4 regions of the Aurantimonas sp. genome follow, and region 3 is predicted to be linked to each of the others. Evidence: predicted binding sites of a transcription regulator. Region 3 holds the regulator's gene; each other region holds the start of a gene.
What was found. Region 3 encodes PhoB, which activates phosphate uptake and scavenging genes when phosphate is short. Its sites were predicted from a motif close to TGTCATNNANCTGTCAT; they were not measured.
Positions count from the first base shown of each region.

Region 1: a site for PhoB is predicted at 3,304-3,320, ahead of phnC (phosphonate ABC transporter ATP-binding protein). Genes of this name have one in related genera too.
Region 2: a site for PhoB is predicted at 2,390-2,406, ahead of ACEQX1_RS00750 (UDP-2,3-diacylglucosamine diphosphatase). Genes of this name have one in related genera too.
Region 4: a site for PhoB is predicted at 2,201-2,217, ahead of ACEQX1_RS00070 (1-acyl-sn-glycerol-3-phosphate acyltransferase). Genes of this name have one in related genera too.

Region 1 is NZ_CAXPJM010000003.1:50,533-55,646, forward strand. It holds gene ACEQX1_RS01265 (alpha-D-ribose 1-methylphosphonate 5-triphosphate diphosphatase) at 1-356, opposite strand, end outside; gene phnE (phosphonate ABC transporter, permease protein PhnE) at 438-1,259, opposite strand; gene phnD (phosphonate ABC transporter substrate-binding protein) at 1,363-2,358, opposite strand; gene phnC (phosphonate ABC transporter ATP-binding protein) at 2,398-3,255, opposite strand; gene ACEQX1_RS01285 (DapH/DapD/GlmU-related protein) at 3,372-3,986, opposite strand; gene phnL (phosphonate C-P lyase system protein PhnL) at 3,987-4,709, opposite strand; gene phnK (phosphonate C-P lyase system protein PhnK) at 4,713-5,114, opposite strand, start outside.
Region 2 is NZ_CAXPJM010000002.1:141,543-146,656, forward strand. It holds gene dgcA (N-acetyl-D-Glu racemase DgcA) at 1-409, shown strand, start outside; gene ACEQX1_RS00745 (glycosyltransferase family 4 protein) at 462-1,490, opposite strand; gene ACEQX1_RS00750 (UDP-2,3-diacylglucosamine diphosphatase) at 1,492-2,334, opposite strand; gene ACEQX1_RS00755 (NADP-dependent malic enzyme) at 2,538-4,844, shown strand; gene gltX (glutamate--tRNA ligase) at 4,881-5,114, opposite strand, start outside.
Region 3 is NZ_CAXPJM010000028.1:50,419-55,532, forward strand. It holds gene ACEQX1_RS12165 (aspartate aminotransferase family protein) at 1-140, opposite strand, end outside; gene ACEQX1_RS12170 (GcrA family cell cycle regulator) at 590-1,153, shown strand; gene phoB (phosphate regulon transcriptional regulator PhoB) at 1,250-1,993, opposite strand; gene phoU (phosphate signaling complex protein PhoU) at 1,999-2,745, opposite strand; gene pstB (phosphate ABC transporter ATP-binding protein PstB) at 2,765-3,574, opposite strand; gene pstA (phosphate ABC transporter permease PstA) at 3,598-4,881, opposite strand; gene pstC (phosphate ABC transporter permease subunit PstC) at 4,874-5,114, opposite strand, start outside.
Region 4 is NZ_CAXPJM010000002.1:5,209-10,322, forward strand. It holds gene ACEQX1_RS00065 (hypothetical protein) at 111-1,268, shown strand; gene ACEQX1_RS00070 (1-acyl-sn-glycerol-3-phosphate acyltransferase) at 1,304-2,158, opposite strand; gene thrS (threonine--tRNA ligase) at 2,262-4,238, opposite strand; gene ACEQX1_RS00080 (Gmad2 immunoglobulin-like domain-containing protein) at 4,393-4,884, shown strand; gene yidD (membrane protein insertion efficiency factor YidD) at 4,909-5,114, opposite strand, start outside.

The DNA of each region.
Region 1 (5,114 bases), on a different contig from region 3:
GTCTCTCCCATCTCGGCCATTTCGTCGGCGGTGAGCGTGGCGTTTTCGTCGGTACCGACCCGCAGCGCGTCGAAGACCGTGGTGATGCCCGAGCCGGCGATCTGGGTATCGTGCGCCTGGATGGCGGCCATCTTGTTCCACAGCACCTTCGGCCGCGGCATGAAATGCCCCTCGATATGGTCGGTATGCAGCTCGACGAGACCGGGGATGAGTGTGTCGCCATCCATGTCCTGCCCAGTCCTTGCCGGGCCCTCGCCGATCTCCGCGATCAGTTCGCCGTGCAGGGCCAGGTGCCCGTGGAGGACCGTATCGGCGGTGACGATGCGGGCGTTGGTCAGAACTGTTTCGTGCGGCATGTCAAAAGGTTTCTGGGCTGAGGGCTTGCGGGGTGAGAATGGCGCCGGCCGCTGCCTTTTCGGCGCGCGCAGCGTCGACCCTCAGGTGACGAAACGCCGGAGCTGCTGCGACAGGAGGTCGGTCAGCACCACCGACAGGACGATGATGATCAGGATGGCGGCGGATTGCGGATAGTAGAAACCGCGGACCGACTCGAACAGGACCTGACCGATGCCGCCGGCCCCGATGACCCCCAGGACCGTCGCGGCCCGCACATTGGATTCGAAGCGGTAGAGCGCATAGGAAATCCACAGCGGCAGGACCTGCGGGATCACCCCGAAGACGATTTCCTGCAGCTTCGATGCGCCGGTGGCGCGAATACCCTCCACCGGACGCGGGTCGATCGCCTCGACGGCCTCGGAGAACAGCTTGGCGAGAATACCCGTCGTGTGGATGAACAGCGCCATGACGCCGGCAAACGGTCCGAGCCCGACGGCGACGACGAACAGCACGGCCCAGACGATCTCGTGGATGGCGCGGAAGAAGTCCATCAGCCGGCGACAGGGCTGCAGGATGTACCAGGGCACCATGTTGTGCGCCGACAGGATGCCGAAGGGGATGGCGAGCAGCACGGACAGGACGGTGCCCCACAGGGCGATCTGCACCGTGACGACCATCTCCTCGGCGTAGTAGCGCCAGTCGGTGAAGTCGGGATTGGCGAAGCCGGCGGCGTATTGCGCCATGTTGTCGGCATCGGTGAAGAGATAGGTCCAGCGTCCCATCTCGGCCGGTGCCCAGCTCCACAGAAGGGCGGCCGCAAGCCCGCCCCAGATCACCGCGTTCCAGGCACTGCGAGACCAGTCGCGGCCGGCATTCAGGTCGGGGGCAGCGGGGCGCGAGAGAGAAACCGCGTCGTCGGTCATCGGGCATCCTGTGATCGGCGAAACCGGCCGGCGCCTGGATACGGTGCCGGCCGGAGGGATGTGGCGAAGCGTGCGGCGGGCAGGCCCGCCGCCGCGTGACGCGTCAGCTCTGCGGAGCGCTCTTGATCTTCTTCTCGTAGCCGGCCTTTTCGGCTTCGAGCTTCTCGATCTCGGCTGTCTTCTCCTCGGCGCTCCTGGAGTCGTCGGCCTCGATCTGGGCGATCGTCTTCGACAGTTCCATCACGCGGATCGGCAGGAGCTGGTCATTGGTGGATGCGACGAATGGCGCCCATTCGAGGCCGGCAAGGACTTCCTTCTCGTGTGCCACGTCACCGGTCGACTGGTCCGTGCCGTAGGTCACGAAGAACTTCTTGATCTTGTCCTTGCTCTCCTGCGGCAGGTTGGTGTTCCACACGATCGGATCGGCCGGGATCAGCGGCGACTTCCAGATCACCTTGATCTTGGCGAAGGCGTCCGGATTGTTCTTCTCGATGAGGGCAAGGCTCTCGGTATTGTTCGCCGCCGCATCGACCTGGCCGTTGGCGACGGCCATGGCGTTGGTCTCGTGGTTGGCGTTGGTGACGTTCTTGAAGCACTCCTTCGGGTCGACGCCGTTGGCGGCGAAGACGAAGGTCATCGGGACGAGATAGCCGGAGGTCGAGTTCGGGTCACCGAGGCCGAAATTCAGCGACTGGTCGCATTTCAGGAGATCCTCGACCTTCTCGAGCGGCGAGTCCTTCGGTGCGAGCACCAGCGACCAGTAGCCGGGATTGCCGGAGATATCGACGGTCTGGGCGAAGATCTCGCCATTGGCGCGATCGACGGCTTCCATGGCGGACTTGTTGCCGTACCAGGCGAGCTGCACCTTGTCGAAACGCATGCCCTCAATGACGCCGGCATAGTCGGACGCGAAGAAGGGCTTCACGGCGAGGCCGGTCTTCTCTTCCATGTCGGCGAGGAACGGCTCCCATTTTGGCCGCAGGTTCTGCTGGCTCTCGGTGGAGATGATGCCGAAGGCGAGCTCGTTCTGGGCAAGGGCCGTGGTCGAGATGCCGGCGACCATCGTGGCGGCGGCGAGTGTGCGAAGAACCATGTTCATGGCGTTGTTCCCCTGTTGCGTTTGGTTGTCGTGATGACTTCAGGCCGGTACCAGCGCCGGTGCGGTCACCGGCGCCTGCTTCGTCGCCCGGACGCGCCTGTCGGCGTCGACCGGCAGTGCGTCCGGAAGGACGAGCTCTTCCGAATCCGCGCCGTAGAGCTCGGTCAGAAAGGCGTTGGTCAGTGCGTGGGAGGGGCCGTCATAGACGACCTCGCCGCCGCGCAGCGCGATGGTGCGGGGGCAGTAGCGGCGGGCATATTCGACCTGATGCAGCGACACGACGGCGGTGATCCCGTCGGTGCGGTTGATCTCGGCGATCACGTCCATGACGCGGCGGGCCGACGCAGGATCGAGCGAGGCGATCGGCTCGTCGGCAAGGATGACGCGTGATTTCTGCACAAGGCAGCGGGCGATGGCCGCGCGCTGCTGCTGGCCGCCGGACAGGGTGGAGGCGCGCTGCCAGGCGACTTCCGGAATGCCGACGCGGCCGAGCGCGGCACGCGCCGCAAGCTTCTCATCGCGCGAGAACCAGCCGAGCGTGCCGCGCCAGCGCGGAATGCGGCCGAGATTGCCGAGGAGGACATTGGTGATGACCGGCAGCCGCGAGACGAGATTGAACTGCTGGAAGATGACGCCGATCTCGCGGCGCATGGCGCGCGCGCCGGCGCCGAGCCGGCCGTCGGACTGGATCGGCGCGCCGAACAGCGCGATGCTCGATCCGGTGCCGCGGTCGGCGCGTTCGAGGCCGGCGATATGGCGGATCAGCGTCGACTTGCCGGAACCGGACGCGCCGATCAGCGCGACCATTTCGCCTTCGGCAATGGTCAGGCTGACCTTGTCGAGCGCCTGCTTCAGAGCGAAGCGCTTGGACAGGTCTTTGATCGCTATGGCGCTCATGCGGGTCCCCCGTCCAGCGTCTCGACGGGTGACTCTTAGGAGCGCTCCATGTGGGTGCGATGACGACTTTCTAAACGTTCGATGACAGCCGCTCGGCAGCATCGAAGCGCGGCGGATTATCCGCCGTGCCGGTCGAGAAACGCCTGTGCATCAAGGCTCTGGAAGTCGGCGAGGGCGGTGCGCAGCGTCTCGTGCGGCCAGTCCCACCACGCCAGCGCATCCATGCGAGCGCCGATCTCGGCGGCAAAACGCGGCCGGATCGGCCGGGCGGGAACGCCGCCGACGATCGTGTAAGCCGGCACGTCCTTCGAGACGACCGCGCCCGCGCCGATCACGGCGCCGTTGCCGATGGTGACACCGGGCAGGATCGTCGCGCCATGGCCGATCCAGACATCGTGGCCGATGGCGACCCGGTGCGCGCGGCGCCAGGCGAAGAAGCACGCTTCGTTCTCTTCACCATCGAAATAATCACCGGCCCGGTAGGTGAAATGGTGCTGGGTGGCGCGCCATGTCGGGTGGTTGGTGGCGTTGATGCGGACGCAAGCGGCGATGTTCACGAACTTGCCGATCGCCGTGCACCAGATGCTGCCGTCTTCCATCACGTGGGAATAGTCGCCGAGGACGGTCTCGGTCAGGCGGCAGCGTTCGGCGATCTCGGTGTAGCGCCCGAGAGCGCAATCCTCGATCTCGGCGCTGGGGTGAACCAGCGGCGATAGGGAGAGCTTCGGCATTCAGGCCGCCTTGCGGGCGGAGAAGGCGGAGACGTCGATGATCCGCGTCGCGATCCGCTCGCGCACCGCCGCATCGTGGAAGATGCCGAGCACGGCGGTGCCCGCCACGGTCTTGGCCTCGATCATCTCGCAGACCACGTCGCGGTTCTGCGCGTCGAGCGAGGCGGTCGGTTCGTCGAGCAGCAGCAGCGGGTGGTCGGTGATGAAGCCGCGGGCGATGTTCACCCGCTGCTTCTCGCCGCCGGAGAAGGTGGCGGGCGGCAGCTCGAACAGCGGCTCGGGCAGATTGAGGCGGGCCAGCAGAACGCGAGCCCGTTCGCGCGCCGCCTCGGGCGCGATGCCGCGGGCGACGAGCGGCTCAGCGACGACGTCGAGCGCCGGCACGCGCGGGATGGCGCGCAGGAACTGGCTGACATAGCCGATCGCGTCGCGGCGAAGGGCGATGATCCGGCGCGGGTCGCCGGTGGCGAGGTCCATCTCGTTGCCAGTGGCCCCGTCGCGGATCAGGATTTCCCCGGCATCGACGGCGTAGTTTCCATAGACCATGCGCAGGATCGACGATTTGCCGACCCCCGATGGGCCGCCCAGCACGACGCATTCGCCGGGCGCGACGGTGAAGGAGGCCGCCTCGACGACCGGCAGGCGAATGCCGCCGCGCAGATGCATGGTGAAGGACTTGGCGACGTCGCGGGCCGTGAGGATCGGCTGGGAAGGCACGGACATGGCTCAGCTTTCCGGGATCGAGGCAACAAGGAGCTGGGTGTAGGCATGGTGCGGGTCGTCGAGGACCCGGTCGGTCAGGCCCTGTTCGATCACGCGACCGGCCTTCATGACGATCATGCGCTGCGACAGAAGCCGCGCCACCGCGAGGTCGTGGGTGACGATCACCACCGACAGGCCCATCTCGGCGACCAGCGAGCGGATCAGGTCGAGAAGCCGCGCCTGGACCGAGACGTCGAGCCCGCCGGTCGGCTCGTCCATGAAGACGAGGCGCGGCCGGGTGACGAGATTGCGGGCGATCTGCAGGCGCTGGCGCATGCCGCCGGAGAAGGCGTCCGGGCGGTCGTCGATGCGGTCCTCGGCGATCTCGACGCGTCCCAGCCAGTCGGTGGCGCTCTCGCGAATGCC
Region 2 (5,114 bases), on a different contig from region 3:
GGCCGCGGCCAACGCCGTCCTCGTCGAGCAGCCGCTGCCTGCCGGTAACGACGCCATCCTCGCCGACATTCCGCATCCGGTGCCGATCTGCGCCGATGAATCGGTGCACACGGCGGACGATCTCGACAAGCTGGTCGGGCGCTATGACTTCGTGAACGTCAAGCTCGACAAGACCGGCGGCCTGACTGAAGGCCTGCGGCTGGTTGAGCGCGCCCACGAGATGGGCTTCGGCGTGATGATCGGCTGCATGGTCGGCACCTCGCTGGCGATGGCGCCGGCGGTGCTGCTCGCGCAGGTGGCCGAGTTCGTCGATCTCGACGGGCCCCTGCTCCTGGCCAAGGACCGCAGCGGCGGCCTCGTCTATACGGATGCAACCGTCTCGCCGCCGAGCCCGAAGCTCTGGGGCTAGGCGATTTGTCTCTGCCGAGGATGCAACGCATTTGGCGCTTGCGTCGAAGCGGTCAGCCGGCGAGCTGCAGTTCCGGCTGCACCTGCAGGGCCTCGGTCGCCGACAGGAAGATGTCGGCGCAGGCTTCCCAGCTATAGGCGAGCGAGCGCTCCAGCGCGTCGGCCCGCTCCAGCGTCAGCGCGGCAAGGCACGCCTCGCGCAGATCTGAGGAGATGCAGCCGGCCTTCGTGTCGCCGACGACATCCAGCGGTCCGGGCTCCGGATAGGCCGCCACCGGTACGCCGCAGGCCAGTGCCTCGATCAGCACGATGCCGAAGGTGTCGGTGAGCGAAGGAAACACGAAGACGTCGGCAGCGGCGTAATAGCTGCTGAGTGCCTCCCCGGTCTGGCTGCCGGCAAAATGCACGCCCGGATAGCGCCGGCGCAGTTCGGGCAGCATCGGCCCGTCGCCGACGACGACCTTGGAGCCCGGCAGGTCGAGATCGAGAAAGGTCTCGATGTTCTTTTCCGGCGCGACCCGCGAGACGGTCAGGAAGACCGGTCCCGGCAGTCCGAGATCGACCTTCGGCTGCGGCCGGAACAGGCTGCGGTCGACGCCGCGGGTCCAGGTCACGAGATTGGCGAAGCCGAGCCCCGCCAGCGTCTGGCGCATCGATTCGGTCGGCACCAGGCAGGCGGTGGCCGGCGCATGGAAACGCCGCAGCAGCGCATAGGTCAGGTTCTCCGGGATCGGCGCCCGCTTGCTGAGATATTCGGGAAACCGCGTGTGGAAGCTGGTGGTGAAGGGACGGCCGGCCCGCAGCGCCGCCCGGCGCGCCGCATAGCCGATCGGGCCTTCGGTGGCGATGTGGATGACGTCCGGCTGATAGTCGCGGATGATGCGGCCGAGCGCGTCGGCCGACGCCAGCGCCAGCCGGATTTCCGGATAGGTCGGACAGGCGACGGTGCGAAAGTCGGTGGGGCCGACGATGCGCACGTCCCTGCCCCGGCCGCGAAGCTGCTGGGCAAGGCTCGACAGCGTGCGCACCACGCCGTTGACCTGCGGCTCCCAGGCGTCGGTGGCGATCAGGATGCGGGTCATGTCAGGCCGCCTCGACGCGCGCCGCGTCTGGTTCTGCCGTCTCGCGCTCGGAGGCCGTCTCGGGCGCCGCTGAGCGCTCGCCGACCAGATGCGCCCAGTGGATGAGCTCGAAGGAGCCGTCATGGCGCTCGGCTACGGCGGTGCAGCTTTCGACCCAGTCGCCGGTGTTCACATATTCGACCGCGCCGTGGCGGGTCATCTGGGCATGGTGGATATGGCCGCAGATGACGCCGTCGCAGCCGTGGCGCGCCGCCTCGTCGGCAAGCGCGGTTTCGAAGGCGCCGATGAAATTGACGGCGTTCTTGACCTTCAGCTTGGCCCATTGCGAGATCGACCAATAGGGAAAGCCGAGCCGGCGGCGGACATAGTTGAAGACGACATTGATCGAGATCGCCATGTCGTAGGCCCAGTCGCCGAGATAGGCGAGCAGCCGGGCGTTGCGGACCACCACATCGAATTCGTCGCCATGCATCACCAGGAAGCGGCGGCCGTCGGCGGTGGTGTGAATGTCGGTGCGCTTGACCTCGACACCGCCGAAATGATGGCCGGGAAAATCGCGCAGGAACTCGTCGTGATTGCCGGGCACATAGACGATACGGGCGCCCTTGCGCGCCTTGCGCAGCAGCTTCTGCACCACGTCGTTATGGGCCTGCGGCCAGTGCCAGGAGCGTTTCAGCCGCCAGCCGTCGATGATGTCGCCGACGAGATAGATCGTCTCGGCATCGTGCAGACGCAGGAAGTCGACCAGCATCTCGGCCTGGGCCGCCTTGGAGCCCAGATGCACGTCGGACAGGAACAATGTCCGGAAATGCCGCGCCGTCGTCAGCTTGTGCATGGTCGCCATCCCGTGCCTTGCCCCGGTTAAAGCCTTTGCGTTGCTCGGGAAATGCACGATTCTGATTGCAGTCGTGTGACGCTCCGGCAGCTCGCTTCCGGCGGTGGACGAGCGGCGTGGTCCGGTTGCCTGCCGGGATCGATACGTTAGAAGAAGCGCGACACGTCGCCGCCGCCATCATCGCGCTGCGACGCCGGGATGGAGGAGCAGGAATGTCCGAACAGGAAACCGCCAAGGATCGGCCGAACATGGGCGATCTCGACGAACAGGCCCTCTTCTATCACCGCTATCCCAAGCCCGGAAAACTGGCGATCCAGGCGACCAAGACCCTGGGCAACCAGCGCGATCTGGCGCTGGCCTATTCGCCGGGCGTCGCCGCGCCGTGCCTTGCCATCGAGGCCGATCCGTCGCTGGCCGCGATCTATACCAGCCGCGCCAATCTCGTCGGCGTGGTCTCCAACGGCACCGCCGTCCTCGGTCTCGGCGACATCGGTCCCCTCGCCTCCAAGCCTGTGATGGAAGGCAAGGCGGTCCTGTTCAAGAAATTCGCCGACATCGACGTCTTCGACATCGAGATCGACGCCCACGAGATCGACCATATCTGCGACGTCGTCGCGGCGATGGAGCCGACCTTCGGCGGCATCAACCTCGAGGACATCAAGGCGCCGGAATGTTTCGAGGTCGAGTCGCGGCTGCGCGAGCGCATGGCGATCCCGGTCTTCCACGACGACCAGCACGGCACCGCGATCATCGTCGCGGCGGCGATCCGCAACGGCTTGATGCTGGCCGGCAAGTCGCTGGAGAACGCCAAGATCGTCACCTCCGGCGCGGGTGCGGCGGCGATCGCCTGCCTCAATCTCCTGGTCGAGCTCGGCGCCAAGCGCGAGAACATCACCTGCACCGACATCGAGGGCGTGGTCTATGAAGGCCGCGAGAAGCGGATGGACCGCTGGATGGCGGTCTATGCGAAGAAGACCGACAAGCGGACCCTCGCCGAGGTCATCGACGGGGCCGACGTCTTCTTGGGCCTGTCGGCCGGCGGTGTCCTGAAGCCCGAGCTCCTGGAAAAGATGGCCGCCAAGCCGATGATCATGGCGCTGGCCAATCCGAAGCCGGAGATCATGCCGGACCTCGCCAAGCAGGTGCGGCCCGACGCGATGATCTGCACCGGGCGGTCGGACTTCCCGAACCAGGTCAACAACGTCCTGTGCTTCCCCTACATCTTCCGCGGCGCGCTGGACTGCGGTGCCACCGGCATCACCGAGGGCATGAAGACCGCAGCGGTCGACGCCATCGCGGCGCTGGCCCGCGAGGAGGTTTCCGAGGTCGCGGCCAAGGCCTATGGCTCGGACACGCCGGTCTTCGGGCCGGATTATCTGATCCCCGCCCCCTTCGATCCGCGGCTGATCCTGAAAATCGCCCCGGCGGTTGCCAGGGCCGCCGAGGCCGACGGCGTCGCGGCGCGCCCGATCGAGGACATGCCGGCCTATCTCGACCGGCTGAACCGCTTCGTCTTCCGCTCCGGCCTGATCATGAAGCCGATCTTCCGCATCGCGACGGATTCCGGCAAGCGGGTGATCTTCTCCGACGGCGAGGACGAGCGGGTGCTGCGCGCCGCCCAGGTGCTTCTGGAAGAGAAGATCTGCGCGCCGATCCTGATCGGCCGTCCCGGCGTCATCGCCGCCCGGCTCGAGCGCTACGGCCTGCGCATCCGGCCGAACGAGGATTTCGAGGTCATCAACCCCGAGGACGATCCGCGCTACCGCGACTATGTCGACCATTATTTCTCGAAGGTCGGCCGCAAGGGCGTCAATCCGGACACCGCCCGCACGATCGTGCGCACCAACACCACGGTGATCGGCGCCGTCGCAGTGTCGCGCGGCGAGGCCGACGCGCTGGTCTGCGGGCTGGAGGGGCGTTTCCCGCACCATGTCCGCGACATCAGCCAGGTCGTCGGCGTGCGTGACGAGGCGCACAAATTTGCCGCCATGAGTCTCCTGATTTCGCAGGAGGACACCAAGTTCTTCCTCGACACCTATGTCCAGCGCGATCCGTCGGCGGAAGATCTGGTGGAGATGACGCTTCTGGCGGCGGCCGAGATGCGCCGCTTCGGCATCGAGCCGAAGGTCGCCCTCGTCTCGCATTCCAATTTCGGCTCCGACGACACCAGCGCGACCCGCAAGATGCGCGACGCCGTGAAGATGCTGAAGGCGCGGGCACCGGAACTGGAAGTCGACGGCGAAATGCATGGCGATTCGGCGCTGAACACGACGATGCGCGAGCGCACCATGCCGCAGTCGACGCTGAAGGGCGAAGCCAACCTGCTGGTCTTCCCGAATATCGACGCCGCCAACATCACGCTGAACGTGGTCAAGGAAATGACCGGCGCCCTGCATGTCGGGCCGATCCTGCTCGGCGTGTCGTCGCCGGCCCATGTGATGACGCCGTCGGTGACCTCGCGCGGCGTGGTCAACATGGCCGCCATTGCCACCGCCCAGGCGGTGCAGCTCAGCGACTGATCAGACGCGCCCGGCGAATCCTCGCCGGGCGCTCACCTAACCCAGGCGGGCGAGCGTGCGCTGCCGGCCAATGAGCGGCAGCAGGGCGGCGAGTTCCGGCCCGTGGTCGCGGCCCGTCAGCGCCAGGCGCAGCGGCATGAACAGCGCCTTGCCCTTGCGCCCGGTCGCCTGCTTCAGGGCGCCTGTCCATTCGCGCCAGGTCTCGGGGCCGAACGCTCCCTCCGGCAGACTGTCGCGCGCCGCCGTCACGAACTGCCGGTCCTCGTCGGA
Region 3 (5,114 bases):
ACCGCGATGCCGCCGCCAAAGTCCATGAAACGTCGGCCGTCGCGCGTCTCCAGCCAGACGCCGCTGCCGCGCTCGAAGGCGAGCGGCGCGCGTGCATAGGTCTCGAAGAGCGGCGAGGAATGGTCCGTCGTGTCAGCCATGGCCTTTGACTTTGCTGGATCGTAAGGGTCGGATCCGGTTGTTGTTGCGGGATCGGTTCGGCGCGCGAACCGCTGGGGCGGGATGCTTGAAACGCCAAAGCCTGCCGATGGGGCAGGCTTTCGAGCGTTTTCCGAGACTTCGGAGCTTCCGCTATACCATGGCGAGCCGACGCGGTGTCAATCGAACCGCATTTTCGCCCTGCTTGTCGGTCATAGGCTTGACGAACGTCACGGGCGGCAACAAAGGCTGGGGAAAAGCCCCAAACGATTCCCCTGCGTCCCCGGCGAGCCTTGTCAGCGAGTCCGCGGCTGGGCTATCTTGCCGTCAAGATACTAGATTTCGTGCGGCGGACCTAGTTCCTCAATATATCTTGTGCGTTCTGGCGCGGTCAGCCGTCGCGCTTGTGGAGGGATTCCAGCCGTCGCGACTATGCCGAAAGGAGCTTGCCATGGGCTGGACTGACGAACGCGTGGAGCTGCTCAAGCAGCTCTGGACCGAAGGCCTGAGCGCCAGCCAGATCGCCGACCGCCTGGGCGGCGTCAGCCGCAACGCCGTGATCGGCAAGGTGCACCGCCTGAAACTCGAATCGCGGGCCCGCCAGCCGAATGTCGCGCAGCCGGTTGCCGTCGAGCGCCCTGCCCCGCGCCGCACGGCCGAGGTCGAGACCGTCGAGATGGTGGTGCCGGCCCGTCTGGTCGCCGCCTCGCAGCAGCAGGCCCCGAGCCGTTCCATGCCGCGCACCATGGGCGCCACCGCGCTGAAGATGGAGCCGGAGGAAGAGCTCGAGGTGATGGACCAGCCGCAGGAGCGCGAGAGCGCCGAAGTGGTGCCGATCGCCCGCAAGCTCAGCCTCGTCGAACTGACCGAGACGACCTGCAAATGGCCGGTCGGCGACCCGATGAAGCCGGACTTCCATTTCTGCGGCAACAACGCCCGCGATGCCTCGCCCTATTGCGCCTATCACGCCAAGCTGGCCTTCCAGCCCTTCTCGGATCGCCGCCGCGCGCGCTAGGCGCCGCAGGCCCTACCAAATGCAAAACACCCCGCGTGGCCAGGCCGCGCGGGGTGTTTGCGTTTCAGGCTCGTGAAGAAGCCGGGGGGAGACGCGTCAGGCGCCGGCACTCAGTCGCGTGCGGGCCGGCGCGGCCGGGGACCTGGCGGCGCTGAACTGCTCATCCAGCGCATAGCCGGCGCCGCGCACGGTGCGGATCGGGTCGCGCTCGCGGCCGCGATTGATCGCCTTGCGCAGCCGGCCGACATGCACGTCCACCGTGCGCTCGTCGACATAGATGTCGCGGCCCCAGACGCCGTCGAGCAACTGCTCGCGGGAGAACACCCGGCCCGGCGACTGCATGAAGAATTCCATCAGCTTGAACTCGGTCGGTCCGAGCTTGAGCTCGCGGCCGGCGCGCCGCACCCGATGGGTCTCGCGGTCGAGATCGATGTCGCCGGCGACGAGCTGACTGGAGATCTTCTCGGGCTTGGAGCGGCGCAGCATGGCCCGCACACGGGCGATCAGCTCCGGCGTCGAGAACGGCTTGACGACATAGTCGTCCGCGCCGACCGACAGGCCGCGCACCCGCTCGCTCTCCTCGCCGCGTGCCGTCAGCATCAGGATCGGCAGGCGCTCGGTCTCCTCGCGCTGGCGCAGCCGCCGGCAGAGCTCAACGCCCGACAGGCCGGGCAGCATCCAGTCGAGGATCAGGAGATCTGGCACCTCCTCCTTCAGCCGGATGTCGGCCTCGTCGCCCCGGTCGATGACGTCGACGACGTAGCCTTCGGCCTCGAGATTGTACCGCAGGAGAATGCCGAGGGCTTCCTCGTCCTCGACGACGACGATCCGTGCGCTCATTGCTGTCAGCCCTCGTCAGCCTGGCTCGGCGGGTCGTTCGGCACCGGCTGGGTCATCGTCGCCGTGTTGTCGCCCTTCGGCCGCTCGTTTTCGAGCTGCTTGCCGGTCTGGATGTAATAGACCGTCTCGGCGATGTTGGTGGCGTGATCGCCGATCCGCTCGATGTTCTTGGCCGAGAACAGGAGATGCGTGCAGGAGGTGATGTTGCGCGGATCCTCCATCATGTAGGTCAGGAGCTCGCGGAAGATCGAGGTGTACATCGCATCGATCTGCTCGTCGTTCTCGCGCATGGCGAGCGCGCGCTCGTAGTCCCGCTCGCCATAGGCGTCGAGCACTTCCTTGAGCTGCTCCAGCGCCATCTCCGACAGATGCTCGATGCCGCGCACCAGCTGCACCGGATGGGCATGGTCGTGGACCGCGATCACCCGCTTGGCGATGTTCTTGGCCAGGTCGCCGATCCGCTCCAGATCGTTGGAGATGCGGATGGCGCCGACGATCTCGCGCAGGTCGACGGCCATCGGCTGGCGCTTGGCGATGGTCATGATCGCCCGCTCGTCGAGCGCCCGCTGGGCGTCGTCCAGCAGCAGGTCGTCGGCGACCACCGACTGGGCCAGCCCCCAGTCGCTGCGCATCAGCGCGGCGACCGACTGCTCGACCATCCGCTCGGCCATCCCGCCCATTTCCGAGATCCGGCGGACGATCAGCTTCAGCTCGTCTTCGTAGGACGTGACTGTATGTTCGGTCATGGGCATGACGCTTCCTTGCCTTCGTTCAGCCGAAGCGGCCGGTGATGTAGTCCTGGGTGCGCTTGTCGTCCGGGTTGGAGAACATCTTCTCCGTCGGGCCGACCTCCACCAGATAGCCGAGATGGAACATCGCCGTGCGCTGCGAGACGCGCGCCGCCTGCTGCATCGAATGGGTGACGATGACGATGGTGTAGTTCTGCTTCAGCTCGTCGATCAGTTCCTCGACCTTGGCGGTCGCGATCGGATCGAGTGCCGAACAGGGCTCGTCCATCAGGATCACCTCGGGCGACACCGCGATGGCGCGGGCGATGCACAGGCGCTGCTGCTGGCCGCCCGACAGGCCGGTGCCCGGCTCGGCGAGCCGGTCCTTTACCTCTTCGTAGAGGCCGGCCTTGCGCAGGCTGGTGACGACGATCTCCTCGAGCTCGGCCTTGGTCGAGGCGAGCCCGTGAATCTTCGGACCATAGGCGACATTGTCGAAGATCGACTTCGGAAACGGGTTGGGCTTCTGGAAGACCATGCCGACCCGCGCCCGCAGCTCGACCACGTCGATCGCCGGATCGTAGACGTCCTCGCCGTCCAGCGTGATCTTGCCGCCCACCTTGGCGATGTCGATCGTGTCGTTCATCCGGTTCAGGCAGCGCAGGAAGGTCGACTTGCCGCAGCCCGACGGTCCGATGAGCGCCGTCACCTGGTTCTCCTCGACATCGAGATCGATGTCGTAGAGCGCCTGCTTCGGACCGTAATGGACGGTCACCTTCTCGGATCGCATCTTGATCGGACGGGTAGGTTGCACGGCAGGCCCTTTCGCTAACGACACCTGGATATTTTCCATCATGGGAGTCTCCTGTCGCATATCTACCAGCGCCGTTCGAGACGGCGTCGCAGAAGGACCGCCGTAAGGTTCATGATCGAGAGGAAGGCCAGGAGCACGCAGATGGCCGCACTGGTGCGCGCCACGAAGCCGCGTTCCGGGCTGTCGAACCAGATGAAGATCTGGGTCGGAAGCGCCGTCGACGGGTCGAGAGGACCCGACGGGGCCGAGGTGATGAAGGCGTTCATGCCGATCAGCAGCAGCGGCGCCGCCTCGCCGAGCGCCTGGGCCAGGCCGATGATCACCCCGGTGAGGATGCCCGGCAGGGCCAGCGGCAGGACGTGATGGCCGATCACCTGCATCTCCGAGGCGCCGACACCGCGCGCCGCCTCGCGGATCGAGGGCGGCACCGCCTTCAAGGCGTTCCGGGTGACGATGATGATCGTCGGCAGGGTCATCAGCGACAGCACCATGCCGCCGACCAGCGGCACCGAACGCGGCAGTCCGAAGACGCCGATGAACAGCGCAAGGCCCAGGAGACCGAAGACGATCGACGGCACCGCCGCCAGATTGTTGATGTTGATCTCGATGAAGTCCGTGAACCGGTTCTTCGGCGCGAACTCCTCCAGATAGACGGCCGCGCCGACCCCGACGGGAACGCTGATCAGGAAACAGACCAGCAGCAGGAAGAACGAGCCGATGATCGCGCCCTTCAGGCCGGCGAGTTCGGGGAAGCGGCTGTCCGCCTCGGTGACGAGGCCCCAGTCGACCGCCGAGCGGATCAGCCCGGCCTCTTCCAGCTGCTTGAAGCGGGCCAGCGCCGCGTCGTCGAGGCGCCGGTTGGCTTCGGCCTGGTCGGCATTGACGACGCCTTCGAACAATTGCTCGTAGGGGTCGGACACCGGCACCCACACCGATGTCGTCTGGCCCTTCAGCTGCGGGTCCGCGGCGACGAGATCGCGCAGCATGAACTGCGCGCCGTTGCTCAGGATGCCGGTCACCGCCCGCCGTTCCGCGCGCCCGTCCGTCTCCGGGAACATGGCGAGCAGGGAATTGTTGGCGAGCGAATTGTAGTTGATGTCGTCCTCGGCGGGGATCGCCACGTCGAGCTTCACCTCGGTCCGCGTCCAGGCCGGAAGCGAGGTCGAGACGACCGATCCGATCAGCGTCGCGAGCATCAGCAGCGCGAACGCGATCGCGACGCCGCCGTAGATCTTCAGCCGGGTCTGCGCCGACTTGCGCTTGCCGAGGCTGGCCCTGACGAGATCACGGGAATGCGTGCCCGGCCGGCCCGAGGGGAATGCGCCTGCTTGGGTAGCGTCAGTCATATTGTTCCCGATACTTCCGGACAATCTGGATTGCGACGAGGTTGAGCATCAGCGTCATGAGGAAGAGCGTCAGCCCGAGGCCGAAGGCGGCCAGCGTCTTGGGACTGTCGAAGGACGTGTCGCCGGTCAGAAGCGCCACGATCTGCACCGTGACGGTGGTGACGCCTTCCAGCGGATTGGCGGTGAGGTTCGCGGTCAGGCCCGCCGCCATGACCACGATCATGGTCTCGCCG
Region 4 (5,114 bases), on a different contig from region 3:
ATCAAACCGGCCGCGCCGCGCGAAACGGCGGATCGGCGCGGCGAATTCGCCGTGGCATGAGCATTCGCCTTGAATTCGTCCATCATCTGGGGTCATGAGAGACGGGGTTTGTGAAAGCAGGGGTCTGGTTCGTGGCGGTCGATGCCCGTCTTGTGGCGATCATCAGTTCGATAGTGGTCGCGACGAGTCCGGGGCTGGCGCAGGATATCCCGATTCCGTCGCTGCTCGATCGCGGCGGCGGCCTGTTCGGCGGCGAGCCGCGCAAGCCGGGCGCCTATGTTTCCCCTTCGGCCAGCGAGTTGCTGCCCAATGCCGCGGATGTGGGCGCAGCGCCGACCCGCGGCCTGCAGCGGTTCGACCCAATCGCCCTGCCCGTCGCGCCCGGCATTCCGAAGGCGCCGAAGATCGAGCTTCCGGGTCTGCCCGCCTACGCGCCGCAGAACATGCCCAGCCAGGACATCATCCGTTCGCGCGCGACGCTGACCCTGAAGGCGCGGCTGACCGAGGATGGCGAGCCGATCCCCAACGGGCTTGTCTGGCGGCTGTTCTCGGCCATTCCGGCCATCGACGGACGCGCGACGCTGATCGCCTCGTCCGAAAGCAGCGAAGCCAATTTCGAGGTCCCGGCGGGCTCCTACATCCTGCATGTCGGCTTCGGCCGCGCCGGGGTGGTGAAGCGGATCGACTTCACCGGCGTGAAGACGCAGGAGACGATCACGCTGAATGCCGGCGGCCTGCGGCTGGACGCCATGGTCGGCGACGGCCAGACGATCGAGCCGGCCCGCCTCTCCTTCGACGTCTACAGCGACGCGGAGAACGAGAGCGACCGCGACCTGATCGCCAGCGACGTGCCGCCCAACAAGGTGCTGCGGCTGAACGCCGGCACCTATCACATCGTGTCCAGCTACGGCTCGGTGAACGCCTCGGTGCGGGCCGACATCCGGGTCGAGCCGGGCAAGGTCACCGACGCGACCCTGCAGCACCGCGCCGCCCTTCTGACGATGAAGCTGGTGCGCGAGCCCGGCGGCGAGGCAATCGCCGACACGGCGTGGTCGGTGACCACGGCCTCGGGCGACCCGGTGCGCGAAAGCGTCGGCGCGTTTCCGTCGATGGTGCTGGCGTCGGGCGACTACGTCATCGTCGCCCGCAACAACGACAAGGTCTACCAGCGGGCCTTCGCGGTGGAACCCGGCCAGAACACCGACGTGGAAGTACTGACGTCGGATCTCGCGGAGACGCCGGACCCGCTTGCCGGATCGGGCGACTAGCCCCCTCGATCATCCCCTTCGGTCTAAGATCCGAATCAGGCGGCGATCGGTTCGAACTCCGACTGTGATTGGGCGGTCGGCCGCGCGAGACTGAACACGGCCTGGCGCAGGCGCTCGGTCAAGAGCCGGCGGTCGCCGATGGCGGACAATTCCCCGGATGTGATCAACGGCCCGATGCAGAGGTCGATGGACCGGCCGTATCTGCGCCGGAACTCGCCGATCAGCAGCCCGACGCGCAGCGTCATCGACCAGCGACTGACGAGATGGAACAGCGGCCCGTTCTGGCCGTGGACATGGATCGGTAGGACGGCGGCGCCGCCCGACCGGATCAGCCGCGCCGTGAACTGCTTCCAGGGCAGATCCGCAGCCTCGCCGAAGATCTTCGGCGCCGTGGCCACGCCGCCGGCCGGGAAGACGACGATGGTCGTGCCCTCGGCCAGGAGCCGCATCGCCTCCACCCGGGTCGCCATGTTGGCGGCCATCGCCGCGCGCGTCTCCTCGAAGGACACCGGCAGCCCATAGGCGGCCATTTCGGGGATCTTCATCAGGTCGGCATTGATCAGGATGCGGAACGGCCGGCCGAGCTGTTCGGCCAGGGCCAGAAGTGCAACGCCGTCGCCGATCCCGAAGGGATGGTTGGCGACCATCACCAGACGCTCGGGCAATGTTGCCGGGTCCGGCAGGCGGCCCTCGATCCGCAAGCTGATCCGCATCAGATCGAGCATCATGCCGAAGGCTGGCACATCGCCGGATGCGAGGTGGCGCTGCCAGACCGAATAGAGCCGGGCGAGCCGGCGGCGGCCGGAGAGCTCTTCCATGGAGCGGATGGCGAGGCGCCGGACGAGCGTGTCCGAGGGACGGGCGTAGGTCAGATGGGTCGTGGTTCGCATCGGCCGGCCATGAACGGTTTTCCCGTCCCTAGCCGACGACCGATGACAGGCCGATGACGAAAACGGGCCCCGGATCGGCTCCGGAGCCCGTCAGATGTTCGTCTCAGGCGACCTTGCGGCGCGCCTCCTGCCGGCGCTTCAGGTCCGGCGGCACTGCCTCGTCGGCGAGCGCCGCGACCGCATCGTCCAGCGCCATCGGCGTCTGTTCGCGCGCGCCCAGACGGCGGATGTTGACGGTCCGCTCCTCAGCCTCGCGCTTGCCGCAGACCATGATCACCGGGACCTTGGCCATGGAGTGCTCGCGGACCTTGTAGTTGATCTTCTCGTTGCGAAGATCGGTCTCGACCTGCAGGCCGGCCTGGCGCAGCTCCTCTGCGACCTGCAACGCATAGTCGTCGGCCTCCGAGGTGATCGTGGCCACGACGACCTGCAGCGGCGACAGCCACAGCGGCAGATGGCCGGCGCAGTTCTCGATCAGGATGCCGATGAAGCGCTCGACCGAGCCCAGCATCGCGCGATGCAGCATCACCGGCGTCTTCTTCTCCGAATCGCGATCGATGTAGAAGGCGCCGAAGCGGCCCGGCAGGTTGAAGTCCACCTGGTTGGTGCCGACCTGCCATTGCCGGCCGATCGCGTCGCGCAGGGTGTACTCGTATTTCGGGCCGTAGAACGCCCCGTCGCCCTCGGCGACCGCCGTGGTGATGCGGCCTGCGCCCTGCTCCTCGATGATGGCGAGAACGTCGCGCATCGAGGCTTCCGCCTTGTCCCACAATTCGTCGGACCCGACGCGCTTCTCGGGCCGCGTGGACAGCTTCACCAGCACGTCCTCGAAGCCGAAATCGCGATAGATCGACAGGATCAGATCGTTGATCTTCAGGCTCTCGGCGGTGATCTGCTCCTCGGTGCAGAAGACGTGGGCGTCATCCTGCGTGAAGGCGCGCACGCGCATCAGCCCGTGCAGCGCGCCGGACGGCTCGTAGCGATGCACGGCGCCGAACTCGGCGATCTTCAGCGGCAGGTCGCGATAGCTCTTCAGCCCGTGCTTGAAGATCTGCACGTGCCCCGGGCAGTTCATCGGCTTCAGCGCGAAGACCCGCTCGTCCTCGGTCTCGGTGACGAACATGTCCTCATGATATTTTTCCCAGTGCCCGGAGGTCTCCCAGAGCGAACGCTCGAGGAGCTGCGGCGCGTTCACTTCCTGATAGCCCTCGGCTTCCTGGCGCCGGCGCACATAGGAGACGAGCGTCTGGTAGAGACGCCAGCCCTTGGGATGCCAGAACACCGTGCCCGGTGCGTCCTCCTGGAAATGGAACAGGTCCATCTCGCGGCCGAGCCGCCGGTGGTCGCGCTTCTCGGCCTCTTCCAGCATGTGGAGATAGGCCGCGAGCTGCTCCTTGGTGGCCCAGGCGGTGCCGTAGATGCGCGTCAGCATCGGATTGTTGGAATCGCCGCGCCAGTAGGCGCCGGCCACCTTCATCAGCTTGAAGGCGTCGCCGATCTGTCCGGTCGCCGCCATGTGCGGTCCGCGGCAGAGGTCGAACCAGTCGCCCTGGCTGTAGATCTTAAGGTCCTGGCCTTCGGGAATCGCGTCGACGAGCTCGACCTTGTAGGCCTCGCCCTTCTCGGCGAAGACCGCCTTCGCCTTGTCGCGCGACCAGACCTCCTTGGTGAAGGGCGCGTTGCGACGGATGATCTCCGTCATCTTCTTCTCGATGACCGGCAGGTCGTCTGGCGTGAACGGCGTGTCGCGGGCGAAATCGTAGAAGAAGCCGTTTTCGATCACCGGGCCGATCGTGACCTGGGTGCCCGGCCACAATTCCTGCACCGCCTCGGCCATGACGTGCGCCGCATCGTGGCGGATCAGTTCCAGCGCACGCGGGTCGTCGCGGGTGATGATCTCGATCGCCCCGGCACGGCCGACCGGGTCGGCCAGGTCGCGGACCTCGCCGTCGAGCGCATAGGCGACGGATTTCTTGAGAAGCGATTTGGAGATGCCGCCCGCGATGTCACGGCCGCTCGTGTCGGCCTCGTATTCGCGCACGGATCCATCGGGGAAGGTCAGGGAAACGGCGTTCGCCATCATGTATCTCTTTCGTTCCAGTCCCGCCTACGATCGCGGGTGGTTGCTGTGACCGGCAACGGCCGGCCGAACGGTGGCAGTCGGGTACGATTGCTCAAGGGGTTCGGGCGGGATATATTTGGATGCGGCGTTCCGATGCAAGGGAGCCAGTTCGATGAACATCGAAATCCTGCAGCCGAAGCCTTTCGATCTTGTCGGAAGCCGGATCCTGATCGCCGGTAACGCGGTCGGCTTCGAGGGGCATCTGTCGATCCTCATCGGCGAAGGCCATGACGAGGTGTCCGCCTCCGCCACGGCGGGCTCGACATCGATCCGCCAGTTCCAGGCGGCGGTCGACATTCCCGACGGGACCGCCTTCACGCTCAACCGGCTGTTCGTGACCGTGTCCGACGACAGCGGCGGCGGCGACGGGGTGCCTCCCCCGACCGTGACGGTGCCGGTTCTCTACGGCCCGCTGATCCTGCCGGGCTTTTCCGGCTACTGGCTGCACCAGGTGGCCGCCGGCGACACGCTGTCGAAGCTGGCGCTGCGCTATTTCGACGACGCCACCAAGTTCCCGATCATCCATCAGGCGAACCAGCACATCGTCGCAAATCCGAGCCTGATCTTTCCCGGCCAGGTGCTGCGGATCCCGCGCGCCTTCTAAGCGCCAGCCAACCGGAGGCGGCCGCTAGTCCGGAGTGCGCTCCGCCGGGCGGCCCAGCCGCAGCAATCGCCACGGCGCCCACCAGCGGTGCTGTGGCGGCAGGGCTTCGGGAACATTGTCGATACCGCTGGTGCCGAACGGGCCACAGCGGCCGACGCGAAAGACGGACAGCCAGCCGCCGCTCCACAGGCCGTGGCGCGCCACGGCCTCATAGGCATATTCCGAGCAGG